DNA from 3 places in the Solibacillus sp. FSL W7-1436 genome. Region 1 is predicted to be linked to each of the others. Evidence: predicted binding sites of a transcription regulator. Region 1 holds the regulator's gene; each other region holds the start of a gene.
What was found. Region 1 encodes LexA, which represses DNA repair genes until DNA is damaged. Its sites were predicted from a motif close to CGAACATATGTTCG; they were not measured.
Positions count from the first base shown of each region.

Region 2: the regulator LexA is predicted to act here: its motif matches at 2,060-2,073, upstream of MKX73_RS04365 (carbohydrate kinase).
Region 3: the regulator LexA is predicted to act here: its motif matches at 5,923-5,936, upstream of recA (recombinase RecA).

Region 1 is NZ_JBBOWV010000001.1:3,811,614-3,822,287, reverse strand. Features, by position in the region: gene MKX73_RS19000 (methionine gamma-lyase family protein) at 1-825, shown strand, start outside; gene MKX73_RS18995 (MerR family transcriptional regulator) at 989-1,369, shown strand; gene glnA (type I glutamate--ammonia ligase) at 1,432-2,766, shown strand; gene MKX73_RS18985 (gamma-type small acid-soluble spore protein) at 2,884-3,300, opposite strand; gene MKX73_RS18980 (DNA alkylation repair protein) at 3,548-4,255, shown strand; gene MKX73_RS18975 (5' nucleotidase, NT5C type) at 4,334-4,879, shown strand; gene MKX73_RS18970 (gamma-glutamyl-gamma-aminobutyrate hydrolase family protein) at 4,994-5,689, shown strand; gene lexA (transcriptional repressor LexA) at 5,883-6,506, opposite strand; gene yneA (cell division suppressor protein YneA) at 6,667-7,014, shown strand; gene MKX73_RS18955 (YneB family resolvase-like protein) at 7,001-7,657, shown strand; gene MKX73_RS18950 (DUF896 domain-containing protein) at 7,722-7,958, shown strand; gene tkt (transketolase) at 8,098-10,092, shown strand; gene MKX73_RS18940 (DNA helicase) at 10,322-10,674, shown strand, end outside.
Region 2 is NZ_JBBOWV010000001.1:853,371-864,044, forward strand. Features, by position in the region: gene MKX73_RS04360 (pseudouridine-5'-phosphate glycosidase) at 47-955, opposite strand; gene MKX73_RS04365 (carbohydrate kinase) at 955-2,043, opposite strand; gene motB (flagellar motor protein MotB) at 2,221-2,973, opposite strand; gene motA (flagellar motor stator protein MotA) at 2,957-3,757, opposite strand; gene MKX73_RS04380 (aminopeptidase) at 3,950-5,185, shown strand; gene MKX73_RS04385 (hypothetical protein) at 5,350-5,550, shown strand; gene MKX73_RS04390 (beta-class carbonic anhydrase) at 5,713-6,282, shown strand; gene MKX73_RS04395 (GNAT family N-acetyltransferase) at 6,341-6,901, opposite strand; gene MKX73_RS04400 (polyphosphate kinase 2 family protein) at 6,975-7,817, opposite strand; gene map (type I methionyl aminopeptidase) at 7,988-8,740, opposite strand; gene thiT (energy-coupled thiamine transporter ThiT) at 8,930-9,496, opposite strand; TPP riboswitch at 9,627-9,735, opposite strand; gene MKX73_RS04415 (DUF4870 domain-containing protein) at 9,851-10,180, shown strand; gene MKX73_RS04420 (SMC family ATPase) at 10,426-10,674, opposite strand, start outside.
Region 3 is NZ_JBBOWV010000001.1:2,531,525-2,542,198, forward strand. Features, by position in the region: gene yfmH (EF-P 5-aminopentanol modification-associated protein YfmH) at 1-369, shown strand, start outside; gene ymfI (elongation factor P 5-aminopentanone reductase) at 366-1,094, shown strand; gene MKX73_RS12405 (DUF3243 domain-containing protein) at 1,142-1,399, shown strand; gene MKX73_RS12410 (DUF3388 domain-containing protein) at 1,922-2,710, shown strand; gene MKX73_RS12415 (helix-turn-helix domain-containing protein) at 2,759-3,661, shown strand; gene pgsA (CDP-diacylglycerol--glycerol-3-phosphate 3-phosphatidyltransferase) at 3,708-4,286, shown strand; gene MKX73_RS12425 (competence/damage-inducible protein A) at 4,592-5,851, shown strand; gene recA (recombinase RecA) at 6,018-7,088, shown strand; gene MKX73_RS12435 (hypothetical protein) at 7,613-7,891, shown strand; gene MKX73_RS12440 (hypothetical protein) at 7,980-8,258, shown strand; gene rny (ribonuclease Y) at 8,610-10,163, shown strand; gene MKX73_RS12450 (S-layer homology domain-containing protein) at 10,493-10,674, shown strand, end outside.

The DNA of each region.
Region 1 (10,674 bases):
TACGCCCATGTCGATTTAATAGATAATAAGGAAATCGATTGGGAAGGTGTAAAACAGGCTGTAAACGAAAATACCAAGATGATTGCGATTCAGCGGTCAAAAGGCTATGCGACGCGCCCGTCGTTTACGGTTGAACAAATTGCCGAAATGGTTGTAAAAATACGGACAATCGCGCCAGACGCCGTTATTTTTGTTGATAACTGCTACGGGGAATTTGTAGAATTGCTTGAGCCGACAGAAGTGGGTGTCGACCTAATGGCCGGTTCATTAATTAAAAATCCGGGTGGAGGCTTTGCGAAAATCGGCGGATATATTGCAGGTCGCGCGGATTTGGTGGAAAAATGTGCATACCGTATGACGTCACCTGGAATCGGTGCGGAAGCAGGGGCTTCTTTAAATACGTTAGCGGATTTTTATCAGGGTTTCTTTATGGCGCCACATATCGTTGCACAAAGTTTAAAAGGTGCAATTTTTACATCGGCAATGCTTGAAGAAATCGGTATGACAACATCACCGCATTACACGGATGTCCGCACGGATCTTATTCAATCAGTTTCATTCCAAACGGCTGAACAAATGGTAGCATTTTGTCGTGAAATTCAAGCTGCTTCTCCTATTAACGCACACTTTGCGCCGGAGCCTGCCTATATGCCGGGCTATGAGGATGATGTCATAATGGCGGCAGGTACGTTTGTACAAGGTTCAAGTATTGAATTAACAGCGGATGGCCCAATTCGCCCTCCCTTTACCGCATTTATCCAAGGTGGTTTAACATATGAGCATGTAAAATATGCCATTTGTTCTGCTGTTCAAAAACTGAAGTAACATCTAAAGAATCGCCCATTTTATGGGCGATTTAATTTATGTGTAAAATTCGCTTTATTCTGTCAATTATTTGCTCACTTAAAAAAGTTATGTTAGTTTTTCTGACATACATTTGACATTGTAAATAACAAGTCGTAATATAGCGGTAAGGGAGGTGAATTAAATGAGTAGTGAAATTCGACGTTCAATGCCACTATTATCGATAAGTATCGTCATGCAATTAACGGATCTGACAGCAAGACAAATCCGTTATTATGAAGAGCATGATTTAATTCAGCCGCACCGGACAGAAGGAAATCGACGCATGTTTTCTTTAAATGATGTCGATACTTTACTGGAAATCAAAGATATGCTTGAACAGGGCATTAATATGGCAGGAATCAAAAAAGTATTTGCTTTGAAAAATGATCCGGCAGCCCAACAGGCTAGTAAAGATATTTCAGATTCGGACTTACGCAAAATTTTACGTGAAGAAATGCGTCAGGCACAACGCATGCAGAAAACATCGTTACGTCAAGGGGATTTATCGCGCTTTTATCAATAGCGCGTAAATTATAAAAGGTCGAGTAAAATCGGTACTGAACAAATTTAGGAGTGTGGAATTTAGTGGGCAAATATACAAAAGACGATATTAAACGTCTAGTAGAAGAAGAACAAGTAAAATTTATTCGTTTACAGTTTACAGATATTTTAGGAACAATTAAAAACGTAGAAATTCCTGTAAGCCAACTAGATAAAGCATTGGACAATAAAATGATGTTTGATGGTTCATCAATCGAAGGTTTTGTACGTATTGAAGAATCAGATATGTACTTATATCCGGATTATGATTCATTCATGATTTTCCCATGGACAGCTGAAAAAGGGAAAGTGGCACGTTTCATCTGTGATATCTACAATCCGAACGGCACACCATTTGCAGGGGATCCACGTAACAACCTGAAACGTGTATTAAAAGAAATGGAAGAGCTAGGATTCACAGATTTCAACTTAGGGCCAGAACCGGAGTTTTTCTTATTTAAACTGGATGCAAAAGGTGAGCCAAGCTTGGAAGTAAATGACCACGGCGGTTATTTCGACTTAGCACCAACAGATTTAGGTGAAAACTGCCGTCGCGATATCGTATTGGAACTGGAAGAAATGGGCTTTGAAATTGAAGCATCTCACCATGAGGTTGCACCGGGACAACATGAAATTGACTTTAAATATGCGGATGCGATTACAGCTTGTGATAATATCCAAACATTTAAGCTAGTTGTAAAAACAATTGCACGTAAACACGGTTTACACGCAACATTCATGCCAAAACCTTTATTCGGTGAAGCCGGATCAGGAATGCACTTCAACGTTTCATTATTTAAAGGAAAAGAAAATGCCTTTTATGATGATTCTACTGAGTTAGGTCTTTCTGAAACAGCGATGCAATTCATGGCAGGTGTACTTGATCATGTTCAAGGCTTTACGGCAATTACAAACCCGACTGTAAACTCTTATAAACGTTTAGTACCAGGTTATGAAGCACCATGTTACGTAGCATGGTCTGCGCAAAACCGTTCACCATTAATCCGTATTCCTTCTTCTCGCGGAATTTCAACACGTGTAGAAGTTCGTTCGGTCGATCCATCAGCAAATCCATATTTGGCGATGGCGGTAATCTTAGAGGCAGGTCTGGAAGGTATTCGCAAAAAATCAACGCCACCACCTGCAATTAACCGCAATATTTATGTAATGAGCGAAGAAGAGCGTAAAGCAAATGGCATCGACAACTTGCCTCCAGCTTTAGATGACGCATTAAACCTTCTTGCAAAAGATGAAGTTGTTCAACGAGCATTAGGCAACCACATCTATGCTAACTTTAAAGAAGCCAAAGAAATCGAGTTCGATATGTACCGTTCAACTGTTCATCAGTGGGAACGCGACCAATATATGAAAATGTACTAAGAAAAAAGCGCTGGAGCAAAACTCCGGCGCTTTTTTTGCATAGTATTTTGTCTGAAATTTATCACATATTTAATGACAAAGAAACCGGCAAAAAAATGCCGGTTCTAAGTATTACTTTTATTTATTCCCGTTTTGGAAACGGTTTTTATTGAATGAACCAGAAGCTTGCTGTTTTTTAGCTTCAGCCTGCTGGTTTTGCTGTTTCACCTGGTTGACATCAGTTTCCATGCCAAACTCAGAGCCCATTGAAGAAAGTTTCTTCTGTAAACCGCTGTTTGCGAACAATCCAGAAGATTGTTGCTTTTTCGCTTCAGCTTGCTGATTTTGCTGCTTCACTTGGTTTACGTTTGTTTCCATGCCGAATTCAGCATTGTAGGAACTTGATTGCTTCTGTAAACCGCTGTTTGCAAACGCACCGGAAGCTTGCTGCTTTTTCGCTTCAGCTTTTTGGTTTTGCTGCTTCACTTGATTAACGTCCGTATCCATACCGAATTCGACGTTTTTATTATTGATGTTGTTTTTATTTTTTGACATCAATATCACCTCCTGAGATTATTCTGTTCAGAGGATGTTTTATTATTCGGAAAATAATTTGCCAATTTTTTTTAAATTTTAAAAGTACCGAGCATCAATTCTGACGTTTGAATTCGTTGTTGAATATATATTGTAAAAATTGTTTAAAATAGGATATAAAATATAATTGAGAAGAACGCTATGTATGGCTTGCGATTAAATCCTATAATAGTAAGAGACAAGTAATATAATATAAAAGGAGGAAATTATGGAATTCGATACAATGATGCAAGAGTTGGAAGCACTAGGGAAAGAGCGTACAAAAAAGATTTATATGTCCAACGGGGCAAAGGAACCGGTGTTCGGTGTAACGATTGGCTCAATGAAACCGTATGTAAAACAAATAAAAATTGATCAGGAACTGGCAGAACAGCTCTATGCTACAGGCAACTATGATGCGATGTATTTTGCGGGAATTATTGCAGATCCGAAAGCTATGACTGAGGAAGATTATGACCGCTGGATGGAGCAGGCCTATTTCTATATGATTTCCGATTATGTTGTTGCCGTAACATTGGCGGAATCAGATATTGCGCAGGAAGTGAGCGATAAATGGATCGCCAGTAATGAGGATCTGAAAATGTCGGCAGGGTGGCATTGTTACTGCTGGCTGCTTGGAAATCGTAAAGACGAGGAATTCTCAAAGGAAAAGTTAATGGATATGCTTGAATATGTAAAACAAAATATTCATCATGCACCGCAGCGTACTCAAGTAGCGATGAACAATTTTGTCATGACAGTCGGTGTTTCATTTAAACCTTTACATGATGAGGCAAGGGAAATTGCTAAAGCAATCGGACCTATTAAAACGAAACGTGAAGGAAAAAAACCGGGTGAACTGCATGCATATGCGGAAATTGAAAAACAGGTGGAAAAAGGGCGGATCGGTTTTAAACGTAAATATGTACGTTGTTAATTGTAAAGAGTTATACCTTGTTTTTTCACAATACAATTGTATAAACTAAAATTAGGAAATTTCAAGGAGGCTTATTACATGAAAAAAAGTATTGCTATCGATATGGACCAGGTGCTGGCTGACTTTTATTCGAAATTACGAGTTACATATAACGAGAATTTCGGCACAAATTTTACAGATGAAGAGTTTCTTCTGACGACACAGCGTGATTTGCCTCGAGAAGATGCGAAAAAATTATTTGCTTTATTAAATGAGCCGGACTATTTCAGAGATTTAAACGTACTGGATGTAGATGCAATTGAAGTCATTCGTGAACTGCAGGAACATTATGAAATTTTTATTGCGACAGCAGCAATGGATGTACCGGGTTCATTTACAGCGAAATACGACTGGTTAATGGAGCATTTGCCCTTTATTAAAACACAAAACATTGTCTTTTGCGGAAATAAAGCGGTAATACATACCGATTATTTAATCGATGACAGCCCACGCCAACTAGCAGCATTTAAAGGAACAGGCATATTGTATTCGATGCCCTACAATCGTTCAGAAGAGGGTTTCATCCGTGTTCAAAATTGGAAAGAAATTAAACAGTATTTTATAAAACAACTGGAAATTGTTTGAATGTAAAGGATTGCCAATGTGCAGTCCTTTTTTATTTTTGTAGTCATTTAGTATAACGAAATAGTATAATTTAAATTATTGGAATTATCTATAAATAATAAGGGGATAAAGAGAATGAAACCGATTATTGGATTGACAATGTATGATTTTGACAAAAAGTTGGATATTAACAATGGATATTTAACTTCAATTGAACAAGCGGGAGGTATCCCTATCTGTATACCGAATGCTACAGAAGAAAACGTAGAAGCGTTATTAAATCTAATTGATGGTCTCGTATTGATTGGTGGAGCCGATATAGATCCATTGCTGTTCGATGAAGAACCGCACCGACTTATCGGAAGTGTTGTACGGAAACGTGATGACAGCGATCTTTTACTAATGAATGAAGCCTATAAAAGACAAATGCCTGTTCTTGGTATTTGCCGAGGACAACAGATTATGAATGTCGCATTTGGGGGAACAATCATTCAGGATATCCCTTCACAAGTAGAAAACACAATTTTACATAAACAACCTTCAAAGCGCGGGGAATTGGCACATACAGTTGAAGTAATGACACCGAAATTTAAAGAGATTTTTAAAGAAGACTTATTCCGTGTTAATACATTTCACCATCAATCGGTCGGAAAGCTTGGGGAAGGGCTCATCGTTTCGGCAGTTGCTAAAGACGGTATCATTGAAGGGATCGAACATGAAGCACATCCATATTGTGTCGCGGTGCAATGGCATCCGGAAGAATTGGCGACAAACGGGGATATATATGCACAGCGATTATTTAACAGTTTTGTAGAAGCATGCAATAAATAATAAAGAAGATTGGGACGTAACCCAAAATGCTATTTTTCTCTAAGAGGAAAAATAGCATTTTTTTTGATTTCAATTGGGATGCTTTTCGCTGGGACGGCCTTACAAGAACCTCTCAGGCGTCGGTGCTATTGCCGGTTCGCTTTCATCGCAAAATAAAAAACTTGCCGATTCAATTAGAACGGCAAGCTTATGATTAATGGATATTTCGGTAGAGGCCGACTACTTTACCTAAAATAGAAACCTGGTTGACAATGATCGGCTCCATCGAGCTATTCTCAGGCTGTAGACGGAAATGAGTTTTTTCTTTGTAAAAGCGCTTGACAGTCGCTTCATCATCTTCGGTCATTGCTACAACAATCTCTCCATTGTTCGCAGTAGACGTTTTTTTAACGATAACATAATCCCCATTTAAAATCCCTGCTTCAATCATGGATTCTCCCATGATTTCAAGCATAAACAATTCCTCTTCCGGTGAGCCGTAAGCATCAGGTAACGGGAAATATTCCTGAATATCCTCGATTGCGGAAATAGGCAGACCAGCTGTAACTTTACCGATTAACGGAACATGAATGACACCTTGTTTCGCGACGTTCATCTCTTCCTGGTCCAATATTTCAATTGCACGCGGCTTTGTAGGATCACGGCGGATAAGCCCTTTACTTTCTAAACGGGCTAAATGCCCGTGGACAGTTGAACTGGAAGCTAATCCTACTGCTTCTCCAATTTCACGAACTGATGGCGGATAGCCTTTAGCACGAACTTCCTCTTTTATAAAAGTTAGAATAGCTTGCTGCCGTTTTGAAATTTTTTGTGTCAACTAACTCACCTCTTTATCATGCTATTTTTCTTAAAGTAAGTATAGCAGTATGCGAACATGAATGCAAACATAAGTTCGAAAAAACGGTTGACAAAAACATATGTTCGTATTATTATGAGAACAAATATTCCGAACATACATTCGAAAGAGGGTTTTTCTAATGAAAAAATTTAAATTAAACGGCTTCACATCAATGTTTCTACTATTCTCTGTACTTATGATGGCTTTATTCATGATGCAGGATGATAAAATCGAATTATACGAACACGTAAGCATCGAACATGGCGATACTTTATGGTCGTTGGCAGAACAATATCGTGGTAAAATGGCTAAGCATGATTGGATCGATGAAGTGAAAAAGGAAAATGGAATGCTGGATGAAAAAGTTCTTTTAGGACAAGTATTGGTTGTACCTGTAGAAAAAGATTCACAATACATTGCTCAGCTGAATGAATCCTCCGATATGCAATTGATTAAAGTAGCGAGAGGGAACAATGATAAAAACTAAAGCAGTAATTTATTGCCGTGTCAGCACGGATAAAAATACACAAGAAACATCACTGGTGCGTCAGCAGGAGGAGCTGACCAAATATGCCAAATCATTCGGCTATAAAGATGTGGAGATTTTTACGGATCAGCATAGCGGATATGATGTCGATCGGGACGGATTGCTCGACATGCTCGACTATATGAAAGAGTATGGCATTAAAGCACTCTTTGTACAGGACGAGACTCGTTTAGGGCGAGGGAATGCCCGGATGGCAGTGCTTCACCTGCTGCAAAAATATGAAGCGACAGTTTATACTTTGAATGATGCAGGTCCTGTCGTATTAAACGAAATGGATACAATGCTGCTCGAAATTTTGGCGATTGTCGAAGAGTATCAGCGTCGTATGCATAATGCAAAAATTCGACGGGGAATGCGCCGCGCTGTTGAAAATGGCTACCAGCCGCAAAATAATTTAAGAAACCGCGGCAATATTGAAGGGCGTGAACGAAAAGAAGTACCAGTCCAAGAAATTGTTCAGCTGCGCCAGAAAGGCTTAACATTTGCGGAAATTGCTACAACTTTGTCCGGCTTGGGAATTTCTATCAGTAAAGCGACCGTACATAGAAGATATATTGAATATATGGAGCGACTTGAAGAGTAAACACTTGTTTTCAAGTCGTTTTTTTTATACCTTTGTAATAGGTAGGAAGAAAGGTGAGATTCAAATGTTATCAAAAGAAAAATTAGCTCGTATTAATGAGCTTTCTAAATTAGCGAGAGAAGGCAAATTGACGGAAGAGCAGGCAAAAGAACGTACAGCACTGCGCAAAGAATATTTAGATACTTTCCGTTCAACAATGCGCGATACAATCGAACATGTGAAAGTAATTGATGAAGAAGGCAATGATGTGACACCTGAAAAATTAAAACAAATTAAATCACAGAAAAAATTCCTGAACTAATAACTTTTCATTAATATGTCACATTTAATATAAAGTATGACATATTTTACGGGACGTTTTTAGAAATTATTGTTTTCTTGTGAAAATTTGTCTACACTATAAAATGTATAAATATCGTACGAGGAAAGGATGTCACATAATGACACAACAGTTGGATCAGTTAGCAATTAACGCAATCCGTACACTATCAATCGACGCAGTAGAAAAAGCAAATTCAGGTCACCCTGGTTTACCAATGGGTGCTGCACCTATGGCCTATACTTTGTGGACGAAGCAATTACGCCATAACCCGCAAAACCCTAATTGGTACAATCGTGACCGTTTTGTATTATCGGCTGGACATGGTTCCATGCTTTTATATAGCCTATTGCATCTAGGTGGCTACGGTTTAGAGATGGAAGAGATCAAAAACTTCCGTCAATGGAATTCAAAAACACCGGGACATCCTGAATATGGTCATACAGTTGGTGTAGAAGCGACAACGGGTCCATTAGGACAAGGTATTGCAATGTCAGTAGGTATGGCTATGGCTGAACGTCACTTGGCGGCAACATACAACAAGCCAGGTAAAGACATTGTAGATCACTATACATTTGCACTATGCGGTGACGGAGATTTAATGGAAGGTGTAGCTGCAGAAGCAATTTCTCTTGCAGGTCACTTAAAATTGGATAAATTAATCGTACTTTATGATTCAAATGATATTTCACTTGATGGTGATTTAGAAAAATCATTCTCGGAAAACATCCAAAAACGTTTCGAGTCATACGGTTGGAACTATTTAAAAGTTACTGACGGTACAGATATCGTGGAAATTAATTCAGCGATTGAAAAAGCGAAACAAAATACTGGCGGCCCAACAGTAATTGAAGTGAAAACTGTCATCGGTTTTGGTTCTCCTAACAAATCCGGTAAAGCAGATTCACATGGTGCGCCACTAGGAACTGATGAAGTTACGCTAACAAAAGCTGCATATGCGTGGGAGCATGAGCCATTCTACGTTCCAGCTGAAGTATATGAAACATTCAAAGCGGCAAGCGAAGTACAAGGTGTACAAGCAGAAGCGGCATGGAACGAGTTATTCGAAAGCTACAAAAATGAATATCCTGAACTGGCTGAACAATTTGTAAATGCAATGGAAAACAAATTACCGGAGAACTTTGCTTCTGAATTACCTGTATATGAAGCGGGTACAGCAGTAGCTACACGTTCATCATCTGGTGATGCAATCAATGCAATTGCAAAAACAACACCATCATTCTTCGGTGGTTCGGCTGACTTGGCAGGATCAAATAAAACAACAATTAAAGGCGCTGGCGATTTCTTTGCTGAAACTCCGGAAGGCCGTAACATTTGGTTTGGTGTCCGTGAATTTGCAATGGGTGCTGCGCTGAACGGTATGGCGTTACATGGCGGCTTAAACGTATTTGGCGGTACTTTCTTTGTATTCTCTGACTATGTACGTCCAGCAATTCGTTTATCTGCATTAATGGGACTGCCTGTAACCTATGTGTTTACACATGACTCCATTGCTGTAGGGGAAGATGGTCCTACACATGAGCCAATCGAGCATTTAGCATCACTACGTGCAATGCCGAATCTTTCAGTAATCCGCCCTGCAGATGCAAATGAATCTGTAGCAGCATGGAAATTAGCTGTAGAGAGCAAATCAACGCCAACTATTTTAGTATTATCTCGTCAGAACTTGCCGGTATTGGATGTTGCAACAGAAACAGTATACGAAGGTGTTGAAAAAGGCGCTTATGTTGTTTCAGCTTCATCTAAAGAAACTCCGGATGCCCTGTTAATTGCAACAGGTTCTGAAGTTGGTTTGGCTGTAGAAGCGAAAAAAGCATTGCTTGCAGAAGGAATTGACGCATCTGTTGTATCAATGCCATCAATGGACCGTTTTGAGAAACAGTCGAAGGAATACAAAGAATCTGTATTACCAAAAGCTGTGACGAAACGTTTAGCAATTGAAATGGGTGCATCACTAGGCTGGCACAAATATGTTGGTTTTGAAGGTGATGTATTGGCAATCGATAAATTTGGTGCATCGGCTCCAGAGAAAATTGTATTAAAAGAATACGGCTTCACAGTAGAAAATGTAGTTGCGAAAGTAAAAGCACTTTAATTCGAAGCTAAAATGTCACTTGTCTACTATGGCAAGTGGCATTTTTTCATTCCTATACCAGCCGGAACTCCGGCGACATGTTAGTTAGCTAAGAAAAAAGTTTTGGCAAAAGGGATAATTTCAGATACAATATGCCCATACAAATAATTGGATAACGTGCGATTTTGCTGAAGGAATGGTACGATAAAAAAGCAATATGGAAGTATCAGATGAAGGATGTGGATGAATAATGACTGCAGAGAATAAGCAAAAAGAAATTACTACATATATTGAACAGACACTTTATTTCCTATCGAATAAAGCGGATCTTGAAAAGTTCCAAATAATGCTTCAAAAAAATATTGATGAAAAAAGAGCTTCCTCCACATCAACGACTGATTTTTATGATCGACTAATGTTAAATATTGCGTATTATGTGGAAAGTAAAATGGCATGGACAGATCTTGTTCGGGAAACATTCAGTTCAGGAAAAGTTCCAACCGTTTCTTATATCGAAAATGAACTGATGGCACAGCAAATGCAAATCCGCAACAGTGTCGGAGAGAAAATGGACGATTACAAGAAAGCATTTCATCAGCAATA
Region 2 (10,674 bases), 3.0 Mb from region 1:
TCGACAAGCTTCTTTTTTTCATTTCCTATTCCCCAGGAAATATTAATTATTTATTTAATTCGACAGCGATTTTTGCACCTACACGGGCATTATGTTTAACAAGGGCAATATTTGCATCCAATGATTTACCTTCTGTCAGCTCTTTCACTTTGCCTAATAGGAATGGCGTTACATTTTTGCCTGCAATACCTTGTTGTTTCGCTTCATTTAATGCATTTTCAATAATTCCGTCGATAACGCTTGATTCCATAGCATCTTCTACTGGAATCGGGTTGGCGATCAATGCACCACCGCGTAAACCTAAGTCCCATTTCGCGCGTAAAATTGCAGCTGTTTCTTCTGCAGAATCAACACGGATATTTACATCGAATTCACTTTCACGTGCATAGAATGCAGGCAATTTATCTGTTCCGTAACCGATTACCGGTACACCTTTTGTTTCAAGGTATTCCAGTGTTAAACCGATATCTAAAATTGATTTTGCACCCGCACATACTACAGCTACATTCGTCATTGCCAGCTCTTCCAAGTCTGCTGAAATATCCATTGTTGTTTCAGCACCGCGGTGAACTCCGCCAATACCGCCTGTAACGAATAATTCAATACCTGCAAGCTCCGCACAGATCATAGTTGCTGCTACAGTCGTTGCACCGATTTTTTTTGTTGCAAGTAAATAACCGATATCACGACGGCTTGTTTTAGCTACACCTTGGGCATTACCGAACATTTCTAATTCTTCATCAGATAAGCCGATTTTAATTTTTCCGTCGATTAATGCGATTGTTGCCGGTACAGCACCGCCATCACGAATAATCTGTTCCACTTCACGAGCTGTTTGCACATTTTGTGGGTATGGCATACCGTGTGAAATAATTGTTGATTCCAACGCGACAATTGGTAAACCTTTCTCTTTAGCTTCTAATACCTCTTGTGAATATGATAAATATTGTTCCATTATAAATTCCTCCATTCAAGTAAGTTGTCTTTTGTTAAATCTTCACGAACTGTTTTATCCGACTGTAATGTTTTCGATGCATTCACCAATCCGAGCTGGATCGATTCCTGTAGCTCCTCATCGTTTAAGACACCATGTAAAAATGCACTCACAAATGCGTCTCCTGCACCTGTTACGTCTACAATATTCCTTGTTGCAATGGCTTTGTAATGTACTATCTTGTCTTCGTTGCCTACCATTACACCATGTTCCCCTAAAGTGAGCACAACATGCTCTGCTCCTTTTTGCAATAACATGCTGACAGCCTTTTCATAATGGCTAAATGTATTCAGCTTCACATTTAAATAGCTTTCCGCTTCATCACGATTACAAATAAAGTAACGGATACCATGCAGATCTTGCGGCATATTTTTCATCTTAGGTGCAGAAACAGGGATAACCGCCAATGCGATATTGCGTTCTATTGCGAATGTCCTGATATATTCTACTGTCTCCAGCGGACTGTTTAAGTCAATGACAATACAGCTGGCATTTTGTAATATTGCTTCATGCTTTTTTAAAACACTCGGCAACAACTGATCATAAATCGCCATATTGGCCATCGATATTACCAGTTCCCCCATATTATCAAGTACTGCTGTATAAGAGCCTGTATTATATTCGCTTAATTTCTCTACTAAATCCACATTCATCATACTCTTACAATTTTGTTCAATAAATGCACTATCATGATCTTCACCCATTACAGTAATTAGTGAAACACGGTTGCCTAATCGTCCTAAGTTTTCTGCGATATTACGGGCTACACCGCCTACAGATTCTGTAACAGCAGCAGGGTTGGAAGTCCCCAGTTGAACATTTTGCTCAATAGTGAATTTACGATCGATATTGGCACCACCAATTGCAATGATTTGATTTTTTTCAGGCAAAACATAAGCACGTCCTAAAATTTCCCCTCGTTTTATAAGCGATGAGATCATATTGGCAAGCGCCGGCCTGGACATTCCAAGTTGTTCTGCCATTTCCTGTTGTGATAAGTAGGGATTTCTTTTTATTAATTGAAAAATTAATTTTTCCTTTTCATTCAACTTTATCACCTCGAATCAAACATTTGTTTATTATTATAAACTTTTGTTTATACAATGTCAATTTAATACGAAGTCTTTTCATTTCGAGTAGTATGGAAGTACTTTCTTCTTTTATGAGTCATAAATTTTCATAAAAAAAGCTGTCTGGAAGGTTTCCCTTTCCAAACAGCTTTCTCACTATTCTACAATCACATCGCCATTTTCTGCGATTCGTGGCTGTACGAGCACTTCAACACGACGGTTTTTAGCTCTGCCTTCTTCTGTATCATTCGTAGCAATCGGCTGGAACTCTCCAAAACCTTTTACACTGAAGTACTTGGAATCAAGGCCTTCATTCCCCATAACGATTTCCTTCATGAAATTGACTGCACGCATAACTGACAGATCCCAGTTAGAATCAAATTCAGCGGTATTGATCGGTACATTGTCTGTATGACCTGTAATGACAATATTACGTGGTGGATCAAACATTAATAATTGAGCAAGCTCATCAGCAATTGTATCGTACTCCGCCTTTACATCCGCTCGCCCCATATCGAATAAAATACTGTCCCGGATGGTGATCAGTAATCCTTCTTCTGTCATTTTCGTTTCAAACTGTTCTTCCAGTTCATTAATCGCAATAAACTCGTCTACACGATCTTGCGTTTCATGGAGACGTTCCTGATCCTCCATATAATTGGATATTCCCGTTGTGGAATTATCAGGTGTTTGTACGACTGATGAGTTGTCCATTACACCTGTGCCACCGGTAAAAATATTATTAAATACTGCCGACATTTGCTCCAGTTTTCTCTCATCCACTGAGCTTGATGCAAAAAGTACAATAAATAATGCCAGTAATAACGTTAATATATCTGCATAAGGTACTAACCAGGACTCGTCAATATGCTCCTCATGCTTTTTATGTCTTTTACGCTTCTTTGCCAAGGCCACCCGCCCCGCTTTCGGTAATTTGCTTACGTTCTTCCATCGTTAAATATGAAGCCAGCTTCTGCTCGATTACACGAGGTGCTTCACCTTCAAGTACAGATAAAATTCCTTCAATCATCATCAGCTTTTGCTTAACTTCTACAGCAGATTTACGTTTTAACTTGTTGGCAAACGGATGCCATAAAACATAACCAGTGAAAATACCCAATAATGTTGCAACAAAGGCAGCGGATATAGCTGTACCCAATTTATCAATATCAGACATATCTTTTAATGCAGCAATAAGACCGATTACAGCACCCAGTACCCCAAGTGTCGGTGCATATGTACCTGCTTGCGAGAAAATACCTGCTCCACTTGCATGGCGGTCTTCCAGCGCTTCAACTTCCTCTGTTAACACATCGCGAATATAGTCAGCGTTTTGACCATCGATCGCTAATGTTAGACCATTTTTTAAAAAAGGATCTTCAACTTCAACGGCTTTGCTTTCTAATGCCAATAATCCCTCACGGCGAGCCAGGTCAGCCCATTGCGAAAACATTCTGATCAAGTCGATATCACTTGCGAGTTTTGTTTCTGAAAATAAAATTTTAAAAAGCTTTGGAATTCTTTTTAATTCCTTCATCGGGAAAGCGATTGTCACTGCAGCAATCGTACCGAAAATAATTATTAAAATCGCAGCAGGGTTTATTAACACTTCCGGTGTAACGCCTTTTAAGAACATCCCGACTAACAGGGCGATAAAGGCGATGATAACCCCAACGACTGATGATATATCCATATGTATTACCTCCAAATTACGATGTCTTTTCTTTATTTCGGTATATTTAAATTTTTATTAACTTCCTTTACACTAGATATAAGAAGATTTTTTTGTTTTTGACACATTATTGTTCTTTTCTAAGCTGGAATGTGACGATTAATGTGTCGGGAATTAACTAATTTTTAAGATAATTATTGGAGGAATGGATCAATGAATTCTATGTTCGAAGCAAATTTAACGAAATACGCAGAACTCGCAGTAAAAATCGGTGTTAATATTCATCCGAATCAATACTTGTATATTGCGGCTTCTATCGAATCAGCACCGTTTGTACAAGCAGTGACAAAAATCGCTTATGAAAGTGGCGCTAAACAAGTATTTGTAGATTATACAGATGATCAAATTACACGTACTCGATATGAGTTGGCACCGGATGATTCTTTCGATTTCTTCCCGCCTTGGAAAGTGCAGGAGCGTGAATGGCTTGCTGAAGAGGGTGCGGCATTTATGAGCATCGTATCTCAAAGTCCGGATTTACTGTCGGGAATTGATTCAAAACGTATTGCAGCATTCCAAAAAGCCTCTGGTACTGCGTTAAACAAGTACCGCCAATATGTTCAGTCAGATAAAATCAGCTGGACAGTTATTGCAGCTCCATCAAAACAATGGGCTCGTAAAGTATTCCCGGATTTACCGGAAGAAAAGCAAGTAGATGCATTATGGGATGCCATCTTTAAAGCGACACGTGCGGATCTGGATAACCCGGTAGCAGCTTGGGCGCAGCATAATGACAACTTGCATGAAAAAGTTGATTACTTAAACAATAAAAACTATGCGAAATTGCATTATACAGCTCCGGGAACAGATTTGACAATCGAGCTTCCTAAAGGACATTTATGGTGCGGGGCAGGCAGTGTCAACGAAAAAGGCGAAGAGTTCATGGCTAATATGCCAACTGAAGAAGTTTTTACAGTACCGCATAAAGATGGTGTAAACGGGTATGTATCTAGTACTAAACCATTAAGCTATGGCGGCAATATTATCGACAACTTCAAACTTACATTTGAAAACGGGCGCATTGTTAAAGTAGAAGCCGAGCAAGGTGAAGAAGTGTTAAAAAATCTTGTTGCTACAGATGAAGGTTCACATTATTTAGGAGAAGTAGCACTTGTTCCATTCCATTCTCCAATTTCACAATCGAATATTTTATTCTACAATACATTATTCGATGAAAATGCATCAAACCATTTGGCAATCGGCAGCGCCTATGCATTTTGTATCGAGGGCGGAAAGTCGATGTCACGTGATGAGCTAAAAGCTAACGGTTTAAACGAAAGTATTACACATGTCGACTTCATGATCGGCTCTGAACAGATGAATATTGATGGAATTACAGCAGACGGACAGGCTGAACCTGTTTTCCGTAATGGGAACTGGGCATTTTAACAGCTTTATCAAATCCTTCTTTCAAAGATCATTTAAATTTCAAGATGTCGCCATATTTACAATTTTTTCTACATTAACTAACTAAATTACCCTACAATGTTCCAATTTATTAGGTTATAATTGGTTAATGATTGTTATCACTAAAATAGAGAGGAGTTTTTATAATGTTTGATCACCATTATCCGTTCTTATCCGATTACTATACGGTAGTGTTAGGATTTACGGTAATACTTCTTGTATTCTTATTTATGTTTATTATGTACTTACGTATCGGTTTACAATCACACGACTCTGTTATAGTAGATTCAAAGGCAAACACATTTGCACCAAACGAAAAATCATTGGATGGCCACCATCATCATTAACATTTTTACAACCACTCTATCGAGTGGTTGTTTTTTGATGGCGATTTATTACTATACTTCTCTCTATTTAGTAGAATTTTAACTTTATTAATGCGCATTTGTTTGAATTATCTAAAAAATATTTTAAAATTAATAAAGAATCGAAAGGGGTATGAAGAACAAATGTCTGCATTACAAACAATTTTAGAGTATAACGGAAAATTCGTAGATGAAAAACAGTATGAACAGTATGCTACAACAAAATATCCTGACAAAAAAATTGTTGTTTTAACTTGTATGGATACGCGTTTAGTTGAATTACTACCTAAAGCAATGAACTTGCGCAACGGGGATGTCAAAGTTGTAAAAAGTGCAGGAGCAATCGTAAATCACCCATTCGGCGGGATTATGCGTAGTTTACTTGTAGCGGTTTATGAATTACAGGCGGATGAAGTATATATTATCGGCCACTACGACTGCGGGATGAGTGCAGTTGATCCGAACGTCATGATCGGTCATATGCTAGAACGCGGAGTTAAACAGGAAACGATCGATGTCATCAATTATGCTCGATTTGATTTAAAAGAATGGTTATGCGGTTTTGGGGATGTTGAAACAAGTGTATTAAAAAGTGTTGACTTAGTCAGAACCCATCCATTAATGCCAAAAGGTGTTCCGGTACATGGTCTTATTATCGACCCTGCAACAGGAAAGCTGGATTTAGTAACGGACGGTTCAGTCGATCAAAAATAAATATTAAGTAATAAGCGGGAGTGCTCATCAAATTCAATGAATGAGCACTCCCGCTTTTTTATAATGCAGCTTCTTTGTATTCCCGCTGCAAAATGGCGTACATATAATGGTCGACCCATTTTCCGTTTATATATAACAGCTCCCGCAATAGCCCTTCCCTTGTAAATCCCGCCTTTTCCAATACACGAATTGAAGCCGAATTCGGTGGTGCCACATATGCCTCTATTCTATGAAGATTCAATGTATTAAAAGCAAATTCCATAACTAGACGTACCGCTTCAGTCACAATACCTCTGCCTGTGAAATTCTCATCCATCGAATATCCGATAAAACCGCTTGAATAGGGTAAACGTTTAATGGAATAAAGTGAAATATGCCCGATCAACTGGCCTGTCGCATTGTAAAAAATCCCGAAAGAAAACTCCCGGTTTGACTGCAGCAAATGTATGCTTTCCAAAATTTTATTATACTGTACTTGTTCGGTATAAAATTCATCACGATGTAATGGCTCAAATTCGGACCAATACATTTTATTGTCTCTTAATAATTTTGCCAACCCTTTCGCATCGGACGGCGTGAATGTGCGAAGCGAACATTGTTGCCCAATAAGTCGAACCATTGGACCCTCCTTCTTGTGAAATAGCTTGAATAAGCTTTTCATTGAACCACCTTCATTTCATTTCAAAGCTTGCCTACTGTTTTTTCAACTTTTTCTTTTTTAATTTTACAGGCTTTGGCTTTATATCTATAGATTCCGTTTTTTCTTTATCTGCAGCTGTTTCAGTATCTTTCCCGAAAATGTTCGTCAGCTTCATACCCCGTTTAGTAATTTCTTTTTCTATATGGGCTATTGTTTCTTTTAGTACTTGAACACGTGCATAGTTTTTGTCGTTCCCTGGTATTAAGTGCCAAGGGGCGTTTTCAGAATCGGTTTTTTCGAACATTTCATCTGCTGCCTCGCAGTATAAATCAAATTTATCACGGTTCCGCCAATCTTCGGCTGTTAGTTTCCATGACTTGTACGGATCTGCAGCTCTTTCATTAAAACGCTGAAGCTGTTCATCCGAGTCGATATGAATCCAAAATTTTATCATTATATAATCTTCATCTGTCAGTTGCTTCTCAAAGCTGTTAATTTCGTCATAAGCACGTTTCCATTCCGCTTCTTCAGCAAATCCTTCTATGCGCTCCACAAGTACCCGCCCATACCAGGAGCGGTCGAAAATGGCGATCTGACCATGCTGCGGCAACTTTCTCCAGAAACGTTGCATATAATGATACCGCATTTCATGGGGCTGAGGGGCGGAGATCGGCCAGACCATTAACCCGCGCGGATCAATGCGTTCTGTTAATCGCTTGATCGCTCCCCCTTTACCCGCTGCATCCATTCCTTCAAATGCAATAATAAGTCCGATTTTATTGTTGAATAAAAACTGCTGGGCATTTAGCATTTCGTATTGTAAAGCTTTCAATTGCTTCTTATAGATTTCCTTCTCCAGTTTTTGCGATAAATCCACATCTTTTAGCTTTTTCAAATAGTGCTGCCTCCCCTACTCCATATATTTATGTATATTTTACTTGAAAGTGTATGGAATTGGTAATTGTTGCAGTCATTTATTTGAATCATTTGATTATTTTATGTTTTCACCTAGTTTTTATAGAACAAAAAACGCGGGTGCACTTATGTATGCCCCGCGTTTATAGCTTAGTCTTCCAATGTTGTTAAAATGATCGGTTTATCTTTTGTTACGATAATCGAGTGTTCGATTTGGGCAACTAATGATTTGTCCGGTGTAATGAATGTCCAGCCGTCACCTGACTCCACGATATGTTCAGCCTTCGCCGAAATGAACGGCTCAACTGCTAACACCATACCTTCTTTCATGATCGTTGTATCCCAAGCATCGTAATAGTTCAATACATGGTTTGGCTCTTCGTGTAATGATTTACCTAAACCATGGCCAGTTAAGTTCATAATTACTGTCAAACCGTGATCACGTGCTTCACGCTCTACCGCTTTACCGATCTGATTTAATTTTGAACCTGCTTTAACCTTTGTCATTGCACGATCAAATGCTGATTTTGCTACAGAGCAAAGTTTTTCTTTATCTTCATAACCTTCACCAACGACAAAAGAAATACCTGTGTCTGCAAAATACCCGTTTAAAGAGCCCGAAACATCAATGTTTACGATATCGCCTTCCTTAATAACCTTGTTACCTGGAATACCATGTGCAACTTCGTGATTTACTGAAATGCATGTATATCCCGGAAAATCATACTCGCCTTTAGGACCGGAAACCGCGCCTGCTTCCGCAAACATACGGCCAGCAATTTCATCCAATTCTTTCGTTGTCACGCCAGGTACTGTCGCAGCTTTCATCGCCTCACGAATTTCAGCACAAATGCGTCCAATTTTTTTAAACGCCTGTATTTCTTCTTGAGTAGTAACAATCATGTGTAACTTCCTTCCTCTTAAACAATGTCTACCCTTAACTATAGCATACTTAAAATCGGTTGTAATTGTTCAAGGATTTTAAAATTTGGCGTTTTATTACTAATTTAGTACGACTTTCTACTATATAATGAGGAAAAAACTTGCAGCTGGAGAATTATTCCTCGCTGCAAGCCTTAAGCTTTTTAATCGTTATGTTGTTTTTACTTTTTGCAGTAAGCGGGGTGCAGATGTGAATAAAATAACTGCGATAATTGCCGTCAGTATTGTAGCAGGTACCATATAAGTACTGTTGTAAATAATTGAATAGGCCCATACATTATCATCGCCTGCATATTCTTTAAAGAACACGACACCTGCAAGCAAGTGCGAAACAAATCTTAAAGCACCACCTATAAGTGCTCCAATGACGATATAAAGTGCCATTTTCACTTTATTAAGCGATTGTGTTGCCTGTAATAACGGCTTTCTTACAATTGCTGCTAATCCTACTACTGTAAAGGCAAGACCATAATCCAAAATTGCCTGAAGCCAGTGTACAATATAAGCCCCGAACATCATTTGCATAATGCCGATCAGCAAGCCTGTTGCAAGTCCTGCCGTTAATCCCCAACGGATGGCCATTAACATAATCGGTACCATTACAAAGCTGATGGACCCGCCTTGTGCCCACATTTTAAAAGATACTTGATCCAATACAAGTCCGATGGCAGCAAATATCGCTATTTCCACCATCATCAATAATTTCTTTCTGTCCATAACAATGCCCCTTTCTTTTATCCGATGTAACAAAAGTGAAGAGGGATAGAATGGAACTTTTACTTCTTCCAGGTATCTAGAAAAAGCAAAAAACGATAATCAGGACAAAAGCCTGACTATCGTTTGAACAGTCGGATTCTATCCACATCCCTACGCAAGTGCTAACTTACAGGTTCAAAGAGTCAGTGCAATCCCGTGCACAATCTCAGCCGACTTTCTCGGCACCCCTTGTGGTACATCTAATTTTTATTGTTTGAACATGCTCATTGTAACGAATATTTTTACAACTTTCAACAGCTATTATTTTTAAATGTACTAGAATTACATATACTAGAGGCGAAGGAGTGATAAATAATGGAATCGAAAGGGTTAAGTGCACTGAGCTATTTGAGCTTTTATTTTGCACCGTTTATTTTACCGTTGATTATATTTATTGTTACAAAAGATAATGCCGTTAAAGACCATTCTAAAAAAGCTTTTATTTCCCAACTTATTCCGATAGTGTTAGGGATTTTGTATACGATTTACTTTTTAACCTCTGTTCTTTCCTGGAATGATACTTTGACCCTGAGTATACAGGATTTTTTCATCAGTTCGCATTTTATCGGATTTATTCTATTAGTTGTGTTTACGTTCATCCTGGCAATATGGAATCTCATTCAAGCGATTAAAGTTTTACGGTAATGTTTATAACAGCTCCTGATTTGGGTATATTTTTTATACGAAATGTTTTCGTTAAGGAGTGTTTACTAATGAAATTAAATAAACTCATTAAGACAGCAATTAAATATGGACCAATCGTGTATCCGATCATAAAAAAAATGATGGACAGCAAAAAATCAACTCCCCAACCAGCAACTACACGACGAACTCCAAAACGTTAATGCAAAAAACACATTTCCCGCTTTCTGGAGGGAAATGTGTCTTTCTTATTTAATGATAATCTCTGTTTTACTGTAACCTTCTTTTAGCTTTTGCACTTGTAAAATGGCGGGCATTGCTGCTTTCAGTTCTGCCACATGGGAAATGACGCCGATTAAGCGGCCTGTTTGCTGAAGGTCGATCAATATATCGATTGCCCTTCTTAACGCTTCCTCATCCAAAGTACCGAAGCCTTCATCTATAAACATTGTATCGATATGCACACTTCCCTGAACACTTTGAATAACATCGGCCAT
Region 3 (10,674 bases), 1.3 Mb from region 1:
GATTTCTCATTGGAAAACGGCTACGGGTTTGCACTGATCGGCTCGGATTCCGAACAGCCGGAACAGCTTGCGAAACTGATTAAAGACAAGCTGGCACAATCAGAACAAGAAAACTTATTCACTTCTGAAGATGTAGAACGTATTAAACGCAAAAAAATCGGTTTCTTCCTGCGTGCACTGAATTCCATCGAATTTATCGCCAACCAGTTTACACGTTATAAATTCAACGACATGAATCTATTCGACGTTGTACCGGTTCTGGAGACAATTACAGTGGAAGATATCGAAAAAGCATTTACAACCATTCAAGGTGAAGAGCAACAAACGGTGTTTACAATCATGCCGGTAAGCGGGCGCGATCAAAAATGAAGAAGTTTGCATTAGTTTGCGGTGCTTCCGGTGCGATTGGACAGGCAATTTGCCAGCAATTAGCACAGGATGGCTGGTCACTCTATCTGCATTATCATACTGGGCATACTGTCATTGACAGTATGCTTCAGGCGTTTACCGAGAACTTTCCGGATCAGGAGTTCATCCCGGTAAAAGCAGATTTCAGCAGTGACACAGGGGCGGAGCAAATTGCCGCCCAAATTTATTCATTGCAGGCGATCGTTTATGCGAACGGCCATGCATTCTATGATTTACTGGAAAACACACCAGCCGAGGAAATGACGAAACTTTGGCATGTCCATGTACAAAATCCGATGCGGACGACGGCACTGCTCGCAGGCAAATTACGGGCGAACAAAGTCAGCTATGTGCTTGTCATTGGTTCGATCTGGGGAGATGTCGGTGCAGCGGGCGAAGTAGCCTACTCAGCAGTAAAAGGCGCCCAGCACAGTTTCGTGAAAGCATATTCCCAGGAAGCGGCGTATAGCGGCATTCGCGTTAATGCGATTGCACCCGGAATTATCAATACGAAGATGAACGCTAAGTTCGATGCTGAGGAGCGCGAAATGATTCAAAGCCAAATTCCATTGCAATCATTTGGCGAAGCGCTTGATATCGCGAATATGGCGGCTTTTTATTTGAGCGGACGCGCCGATTATGTAACAGGGCAAATAATTCGAGTTAATGGCGGCTGGTACATATAATTTCCCGATATCCGCACATACTATCTGTGCGAGAGGAGGGAAAGCAAATGGGATTATTACAAAACTGGGAACAATGGACAAGCTTCTTAGGTAAACAAGTGTCTGATGCAAAAGAAAGCGGCATGCCTAATAAAATGATTGAGAAAGCCGCAGTTCAGATTGGCGAGTATCTTGCGAAAAATGTTGACCCGCAAAACGAGCAAGAGCGCGTATTATCTGACTTATGGTCTGTTGCCGAAAAGGACGAAAAGCAAGCGATTGCAAGCTGTATTATGAAACTCGTTCAAAACAAAGCGACTCATTAATCAGCTTTACGGGAAAAATGTCACTCACTGAATTGGTGAGCGGCATTTTTTCTTTGTAAATGAAAGCGGCGAATAAATTCTAGGAATTGACGATTAATTACTCAAGATTGACGATTAATCAATATAAAGTGGCGAATAAGCCCCTTAGGTTGACGATTAAATGGTCAAAACTGACGAATATCTCTATAGAAGTGGCGAATAAGTTCTCCTTAAAAAAATAACGATTATTAAAATGAAGTTGACGATTATTCCATACATATTGGCGATTAACTTAACGGAAATGTCTAATAAATCCACACACTTGCAAACAAATTTCCTTGCATCATTTTCTATTAGTTCCAATCTCCAACCTGTAAATGCACGATTGTCCATCATGGATACTTCCAGAACGCGTTTTTTCAAAAATTATTTCAAGAAAACTAACAAAAACGTGGCTTTCTAACTTTTCAATAGGTAGAAAATCCGCTATGATGGAACTTGTAAGAAATAAATACGTTTCTATTATGAGGGGACAGATACAAAATGGGCGAATGGTATTTTGAATATGAAATTCAAGTGAATCGACCAGGTTTATTAGGAGATATTGCATCGCTGTTAGGAATGCTTCGCGTTAATATTGTCTCGATTAACGGTGTGGATGAGGAGCATCGAGGAATGCTGTTATCAACAGATAACGAAGAATCTATCCAGCGTTTTATTTCAATCGTCTCAACAATGGAAAATATCAATGTAACAAGATTTCGCGAGCCAAAAGTGCGTGATCGATTGGCTGTTCGGCATGGGCATTATATACCGAAAGATGCGGATGAAAAAAACACATTCCGGTTCGTACGTGACGAATTAGGAATTTTAGTTGATTTTATGGCCGAATTATTTAAAAAGGAAGGGCATAAATTAATTGGGATCCGAGGAATGCCGCGTGTCGGAAAAACAGAATCAATCGTTGCTGCAAGTGTGTGCGCGAATAAAAAATGGATTTTCATCTCTTCTACTATGATTAAACAAACCGTCCGCAATACGTTAATGGGCGATGAGTTTAATGGGAATAATATTTTTATATTGGACGGTGCCGTGACACGTCGCTCGACGGATGAACGCCACCAGCAGTTAGTTCGGGAAATCATGGGTATGCCGACGATTAAAGTCATTGAGCATCCAGATCTGTTCGTACAGCATTCATCATATAAAATAGAAGATTTTGACTATATTATCGAATTGCGCCATGAACCGAATGAGGAAATAACATATGAAATTATCGAAAAGAATAATATGTTATCGAGTACAGACCATTTTGGCGGGTTTGGTTTTTAGTAAATAAGAGGGCTTATTGCCATCTTTATTTGAATATATTAAAAGTAGGTGTTTTTTTTGACGGAACTAGGAGCTCGCTTGAAAGAAGCGAGATTAGCTAGAGGTTATAGTCTAGATGATTTGCAAAATATCACGAAAATCCAAAAACGTTATTTAATAGGAATCGAAGAAGGCAACTATACAATTATGCCCGGTTCTTTCTATGTACGTGCCTTCATTAAGCAGTATGCCGAAGCAGTTGGATTAGATGCGGATGAAGTATTAACTGAGTATCGAAAAGATATTCCGGAAATGCAAAAAGAAGAAGTCGCCCAATCATTCACACAAAGTCCGAGTCGCCGCAATATGAAAGCGACATCGAGCAATAAGATGATGGAAGCAATGCCGAAATTGATCGTTGCATTGTTTGCGATTGTCATTATTATCGTTATTACAACTCTATACTTCCAAAAAACGGGCAGTACGCCGGATGGAGGAGAAGAGGAGATTGAACCGATTGAATACGAACAAAATCCGAATTCAACACCAACAAAACCTGTTGAAGACAACGAAGAAAACACAGAAGATGACACTGAAGAAAATGTTGAGCCTGAAGAACCTGTCACAGACGAGCCTGAAGTAGCTCAAACAATCAGTGAAGGTGTTGTACAAGGCGAAGATTCAACATTTGAAGTATCAGGAACAGACAGCTTAAATGTCCGTATTGAAGTATCAGGTGAAACATGGGTTGGTATCCGAAATGAACAACAGCAGGAGCAAGTGAATGCAACAGTTTATAAAGCTGGAGATATCGTAGAAAATGATTCAACTGCAGATGGCTATGCAAGAATCCGTTTGGGGAATTCAAAAGTGGCTAAAGTATATGTAAATGATGTAGAATTGACATACGCACAAGATCGTATGACGCAAAATATCATTTTAAAATTAGTGAATGAAGGACAAGGAGAGTAGTCATCTTAAAAGATGGCTCTTTTCTTTAGACGAAAGGTGTTAACAAATGAACATTCCAAATAAGATTACAGTCTCGCGCATTTTATTAATCCCACTATTTGTGATTGTAATGATGTTTGATTTCGGTTGGGGAAATATGACGCTGTTTGGCGCGGAAATGCAAGTGAACTATTTTGTAGGGGCACTGATTTTTATTTTCGCTTCGGCAACGGACTGGGTAGATGGCTACTATGCCCGCAAATATAATTTAGTGACGAACTTAGGGAAGTTTCTGGACCCGCTTGCAGACAAGCTGCTCGTTTCGGCTGCCTTTATTTTATTGGTGGAAATCGAACTGGCGCCTGCATGGATTGTCATTATCATTATTTCGCGTGAGTTCGCGGTAACGGGACTTCGACTGATTTTAGCAGGGCAAGGGGAAGTCGTAGCGGCAAACCAGCTTGGTAAAATTAAAACTTGGGCCCAAATCGTGGCGATTTCTGCATTAATTTTACACAATACGATTTTTACATTAGTTGGCATACCTTTTGATATGATTATGCTTTATGTAGCACTATTCTTTACAGTATGGTCCGGATGGGATTATTTCTATCTCAACCGTCGTGCATTATTGGAGTCAAAATAAATAAAATTTCTAAAACTAGGTTAGAATTTCTTTTAGGATAGGTAATAGTAATAGTATCCATAAAAGATTGAACGGTTGCTCGTGCATTTGGACGGCGCTGTTTTTCTAATCTAGTTTTTTCTTTTACAGCAGTTGTCAAAGCAACTGCTGCAAAAGAAGCCTCTGGCAGATGTCACAGATTTTATAAAGAAAAGGAAGTCAGCCTAAAAAAGTCGCATCGTGCGACAACGGCTGACTGATCCACATCCTGTGGGCCTGCAATTCCGCCGAGGCGTAATTGATTTGATATTTAGGGGGTTTTTGGAATGAATGCAGAGATTATAGCGGTAGGATCGGAATTATTATTAGGACAGATTGCCAACACGAACGCGAAATTTATTTCGAGCCAGCTTTCGGAACTTGGCATTAATGTTTATTATCATACAGTTGTGGGTGATAATGAGGCGCGGCTTTTAGAAGCGATCAAAATTGCGGAGCAGCGCGCGGATGTCATTATCTTCTCGGGCGGTTTAGGTCCGACAAAGGATGATTTGACGAAGGAAGCGATTGCGAAGCATTTGAACCGTACTTTAGTGTTTGATGAAACGGCGCTGTTTGCCATTGAGGAGTTTTTCTCGAAGCAAAGAAGACCGATGACGGAAAACAACCGCAAACAGGCGCTTGTACTGGATGGCTGTGATGTACTGCTGAACCAGCACGGGATGGCACCGGGGATGTTTTTGAAGGAAAATGACCGTATTTATATTTTACTTCCGGGTCCGCCGAAAGAGCTTGAGCCGATGTTCCAATATGAAACGAAACCAAAACTGGCGGCGCTTCTGCATGACGGCGGCGTTATTTTATCTCATGTACTGCGTTTTTATGGCATTGGCGAAGCAGATCTGGAAACGCGCATACAGAACATTTTGGATGAACAGACAAATCCAACCGTTGCCCCGCTTGCTTCAGACGGTGAAGTAACATTGCGCATAACGGCAAAAGCGCAGAACGAACCACAGGCATTCCGTCTGATTGAATTGAAGAAACGTGAAATTCTCGATATTGTCGGAGAATACTATTACGGTGTCAATGATGAGTCACTAGGATTCAAACTTGTGCAAATGCTGCTGGAAAATGAATTGACGGTTTCCGCTGCCGAAAGTTTAACGGCCGGTCTGTTCCAATCGGAGCTGGCAGAAGTTCCGGGTGTCGGATCCGCATTGATCGGCGGAGTTGTGACGTATACAAAGGAAGCGAAAATCAAACACCTCGGTATTTCCGGTGAACTGCTTGATGAATACGGAATCGTCAGCAGTGAGTGTGCTGCTGCAATGGCGACACAGGTGCGAGAAAAGTTCGGGACCGATATCGGTGTCGGGCTGACGGGTGCAGCAGGACCGGGCGACCATGACGGACAGCCTGCAGGATCGATCTGGGTCGGTATTAAGATCGGGGACACAGAGCCATTAACGTACCGCCTGCAATTGACCGGCTCAAGAAATACAAACCGGATCCGCGCCGTGAAGTTTACGTTCAGCTATTTAATGAGGGAACTGGCGAATCAGGGATACAAAAAGCTGATTTAGTTGATGGTTTGTTTTGAAAATGGCGATTTGGTCCACTGTTTAAAGGCATTTGGGGACATTCAAAGAAAAAGCGAAAATATGTTCGCTTTTTTCTTGAATGTTATCTCATTAGCAAGTATAATAGAGACATAAGTTAAATAAAGCTTTTTCTTAAGGAGGAAATAGTTTGAGCGATCGTAAAGCAGCATTAGATATGGCGTTAAAACAAATAGAAAAACAATTCGGTAAAGGTTCTGTCATGAAGTTGGGTGAAAACTCGAACAACAAAATCGATACAACTTCATCAGGCTCTATCGCAATTGATGCAGCATTAGGTATAGGCGGCTACCCGCGCGGACGTATTGTAGAAGTTTACGGACCAGAATCATCTGGTAAAACAACTGTTACATTACATGCCATCGCAGAAATTCAGGCAAACGGCGGTACAGCAGCATTTATCGATGCTGAGCACGCACTTGACCCGGTATACGCACAAAAATTAGGCGTTAACATAGACGAATTATTATTATCACAGCCGGATACAGGTGAACAAGCACTTGAAATCGCGGAAGCATTAGTGCGTTCTGGCGCGATCGATATCATCGTTATCGACTCTGTAGCAGCATTAGTACCAAAAGCAGAGATCGAAGGCGAAATGGGTGACTCGCACATGGGTCTTCAAGCGCGTTTAATGTCTCAGGCATTACGTAAATTATCAGGTGTTATCAATAAATCGAATACGCTTGCTATTTTCATCAACCAAGTACGTGAAAAAATCGGTGTTATGTTCGGTAACCCGGAAACAACAACAGGTGGACGTGCCCTTAAATTCTACTCTTCTATCCGTTTAGAAGTGCGTCGCGGTGAAGCGATCAAGCAAGGTACAGAAATTATCGGTAACAAAACGAAAATCAAAGTCGTAAAAAATAAAGTAGCACCACCATTCCGTACAGCGGAAGTTGATATTATGTACGGTGAAGGGATTTCAAAAGAAGGCGAAATCGTCGACATCGGTGCAGAACTGGACATCATCCAGAAGAGCGGTTCTTGGTATTCCTACAACAGTGAACGAATCGGCCAAGGTCGTGAAAACGTAAAACAATTCTTCAAAGAAAACCCTGCAATGAAAGAAGAAGTAACAGAAAAAATCCGTCAACACTTCGGTATCGGTGAACTAGGCTACACAATCGGCGCCAACGATACAACAGACGAAGAAGAACTGGACGAACTAGAATTATTCGAAGAAGAAAAAGAATAATAAATGTTACAGACCCAAGCGAAGTAATTTGCTTGGGTTTTTTTGTTTTGGTTTGTTTGGGGAACGTGGATGGGGCGGGTTACGGTTGAAGTAGTTTCGGGTGGGGGGCGTGCTTGTGATTTTATTAGAAGAAATATGGGGGTTATTAGAAGAACTGTGAGTGATATTAGAAGATTCGGGACGGATATTAGAAGAACGGGTGGACTTGAACGGATTTGGGTAAGTTTTGCTGGAGAGAACCGGTGAGGAAGTATGCGCGGGGACATTTATTAGAAGAAATTATGCGATTTTAGAAGAACTCGCTCCAATATTAGAAAATCTGAAAGGGATATTAGAAGATCGCGAACACTTATTAGAAGAAGCGCAGGATATATTAGAAGATCGAAAGTTTATTAGAAGAAATAAAAATATATTAGAACATTTCAGGATTTATTAGAACTTCTGGGTGTCCGCGTTACGCTAAGGGGATAATATATTAGCCGGCTACTTTATTAGAACAAATATAGGGGGTTATTAGAAGAACTGTGAGTGATATTAGAAGATTTGGGACGGATATTAGAAGATGGGCGGACTTGACCGGAATTGGGGGAGTTTTGCTGGAGAGAACCGGTGAGAAAGGATGCGCGGGAACTTTTATTAGAAGAAATTCTGCGATATTAGAAGAACTCGCCCCGGTATTAGAAGATCTGAAATGGATATTAGAAGATCACGAACACTTATTAGAAGAAGCACAGGATATATTAGAAGATCGAAAGTTTATTAGAAGAAATAAAAATATATTAGAACATTTCAGGATTTATTAGAACTTCTGGGTGTCCGCGTTACGCTAAGGGGATAATATATTAGCCGGCTACTTTATTAGAACAAATATAGGGGGTTATTAGAAGAACTGTGAGTGATATTAGAAGATTTGGGACGGATATTAGAAGATGGGCGGACTTGACCGGAATTGGGGGAGTTTTGCTGGAGAGAACCGGTGAGAAAGGATGCGCGGGAACTTTTATTAGAAGAAATTCTGCGATATTAGAAGAACTCGCCCCGGTATTAGAAGATCTGAAATGGATATTAGAAGATCACGAACACTTATTAGAAGAAGCACCGGATATATTAGAAAATCGAAAGTTTATTAGAAGAAATAAAAATATATTAGAACATTTCAAAATATATTAGAACTTCCAGCAGCCACGCCCCACCCGCACCCCCCACCCAAGTATATTCTGCCAAAATAAGGTTATACTAAAACCACTGGGCACACGCGTTCTCTACACTAACACCAAACCCAATCCAGAAAATTTTAGGCTACACTAAACCCTATCACCACGACCGAACCAACTCAACCAGAAAATATAAAAAACCCCTTAAACCATGGCTATTCTTGACATACCTTATTTTGAACTATACAATTAAAATGTATAATTTCTAAATTTTGAAATGAATAGGCGGTATGTTTGAACAATTCAGATATATTTAGCCGAATAAGAGAACATCAGACATATATAGGCATAGGAGGGAAACGATATTATGGAAATGATACTCCCTGCTTTGCTAGGATTCGCTGTCGGTGTCGCTGTTATCTATTTCTACATGAAAAACGTGAATGAATCAAAAGTGACTGGTGCAAAGCATGTTGCCGAGCAAATCGTGGAAGACGCGAAACGTGAAGCAGATGCGCTTAAAAAAGAAGCACTGCTTGAAGCAAAGGATGAAACTCACAAATTTCGAACTGAAGCGGAAAATGACATTCGTGACCGTCGTGGAGAGCTTCAGAAACAAGAGAACCGTTTATTGCAAAGAGAAGAAAACCTTGACCGCAAAGATGATACTCTGAACAAAAGAGAGATAAGCTTAGAGCGTAAGGAAGAAGCTCTAGCTAGCAGACAACAGCATATTGAACAGATGGAAAGCAAAGTAGAACAACTTGTTGCAAGTCAAAAAACTGAGCTTGAGCGCATTGCAGCTCTGACGCGCGAAGAAGCGAAAGAGGTTATCTTGAAGGAAGTTGAAAACGAACTTTCTACGGATATCGCTGTAATGACGAAAGAATCGGAATTGCGTGCAAAAGAAGAATCAGACAAAAAGGCTCGAGAAATTTTATCACTTGCATTACAACGCTTTGCAGCTGACCATGTTGCAGAAACAACAGTGTCCGTTGTAAATCTGCCGAATGATGAGATGAAAGGCCGCATTATTGGTCGTGAAGGCCGTAACATCCGTACATTAGAAACACTTACAGGTATCGATCTGATTATCGATGATACACCTGAAGCAGTTATTTTATCCGGCTTTGACCCGATCCGCCGTGAAACAGCTCGTCTTGCATTGGAAAAACTAGTTCAAGATGGTCGTATTCACCCGGCACGTATCGAAGAAATGGTTGAAAAATCTCGCCGTGAAGTGGACGAGCAAATCCGCGAAACGGGTGAGCAAACAACATTTGAAGTAGGTATTCATAACCTGCATCCTGATTTAATGAAGATCCTTGGTCGTATGAAATACCGTACAAGCTATGGTCAAAACGTATTGAAACACTCAATCGAAGTAGCTCACTTAGCAGGATTGCTTGCTGCTGAACTAGGCGAAGATGTAACTTTAGCTCGTCGTGCAGGTTTACTGCATGATATCGGTAAAGCAATTGACCATGAAGTCGAAGGAAGCCATGTTGAAATCGGTGTGGAACTGGCAACGAAGTATAAAGAACACCCAGTTGTGATCAACTCGATCGCATCCCACCACGGTGACACGGAAGCAACTTCAGTCATTGCCGTACTTGTAGCAGCAGCCGATGCATTATCAGCAGCCCGTCCAGGTGCCCGCAGTGAAACACTGGAAAACTATATTCGCCGCCTTGAAAAGCTGGAGGAAATCTCTGAAAGCTATGACGGCGTTGAAAAATCATTTGCGATCCAAGCTGGTCGTGAAGTACGTATCATCGTACAACCTGAAAAAATTGATGATCTGGCATCACATCGTTTAGCGCGAGATATCCGCAAACGTATTGAAGAAGAACTCGATTACCCGGGTCACATCAAAGTAACCGTTATTCGTGAAACACGTTCAGTGGAGTATGCGAAGTAATCTTATTGAACAATCCGAAAGCTTAGGATAGATTGAAAGACATCCATTTTGCTCTTAGAGGAATGGATGTCTTTTTATTATGGGTTTCTATCTTCTGGCAACAGAAAACATCATTTTTTTACGCTGTATTAAAAAAATGTTTATAAACTATGAAATATTGGTATAAATTACTATTACTTTTATCCGATATTATATTGGAATTTAAGTAAGTAGGAAGTATTATATATAGGATAATATTACTCATTAGATAGATAATTGCGAAATTATTTCCACCTTTTACTACGGTGTGCTATAATCAGCGTATCTTGATAAAAAATGGAGGTTTTTACATGAAAAAACAAACGTACAAGAAAATGTTCAATGTAGCCTTAACGACAACTCTTGCAGCTGGTGCAGTTGTAGCGGTTGCTCCACAAGCAGAGGCAGCAGTTAGCTTCTCTGATGTTAAATCAACTAACACGCATTATGAAAACATTATGAATCTAGCTGACCGCGGAATTGTTGGTGGCTA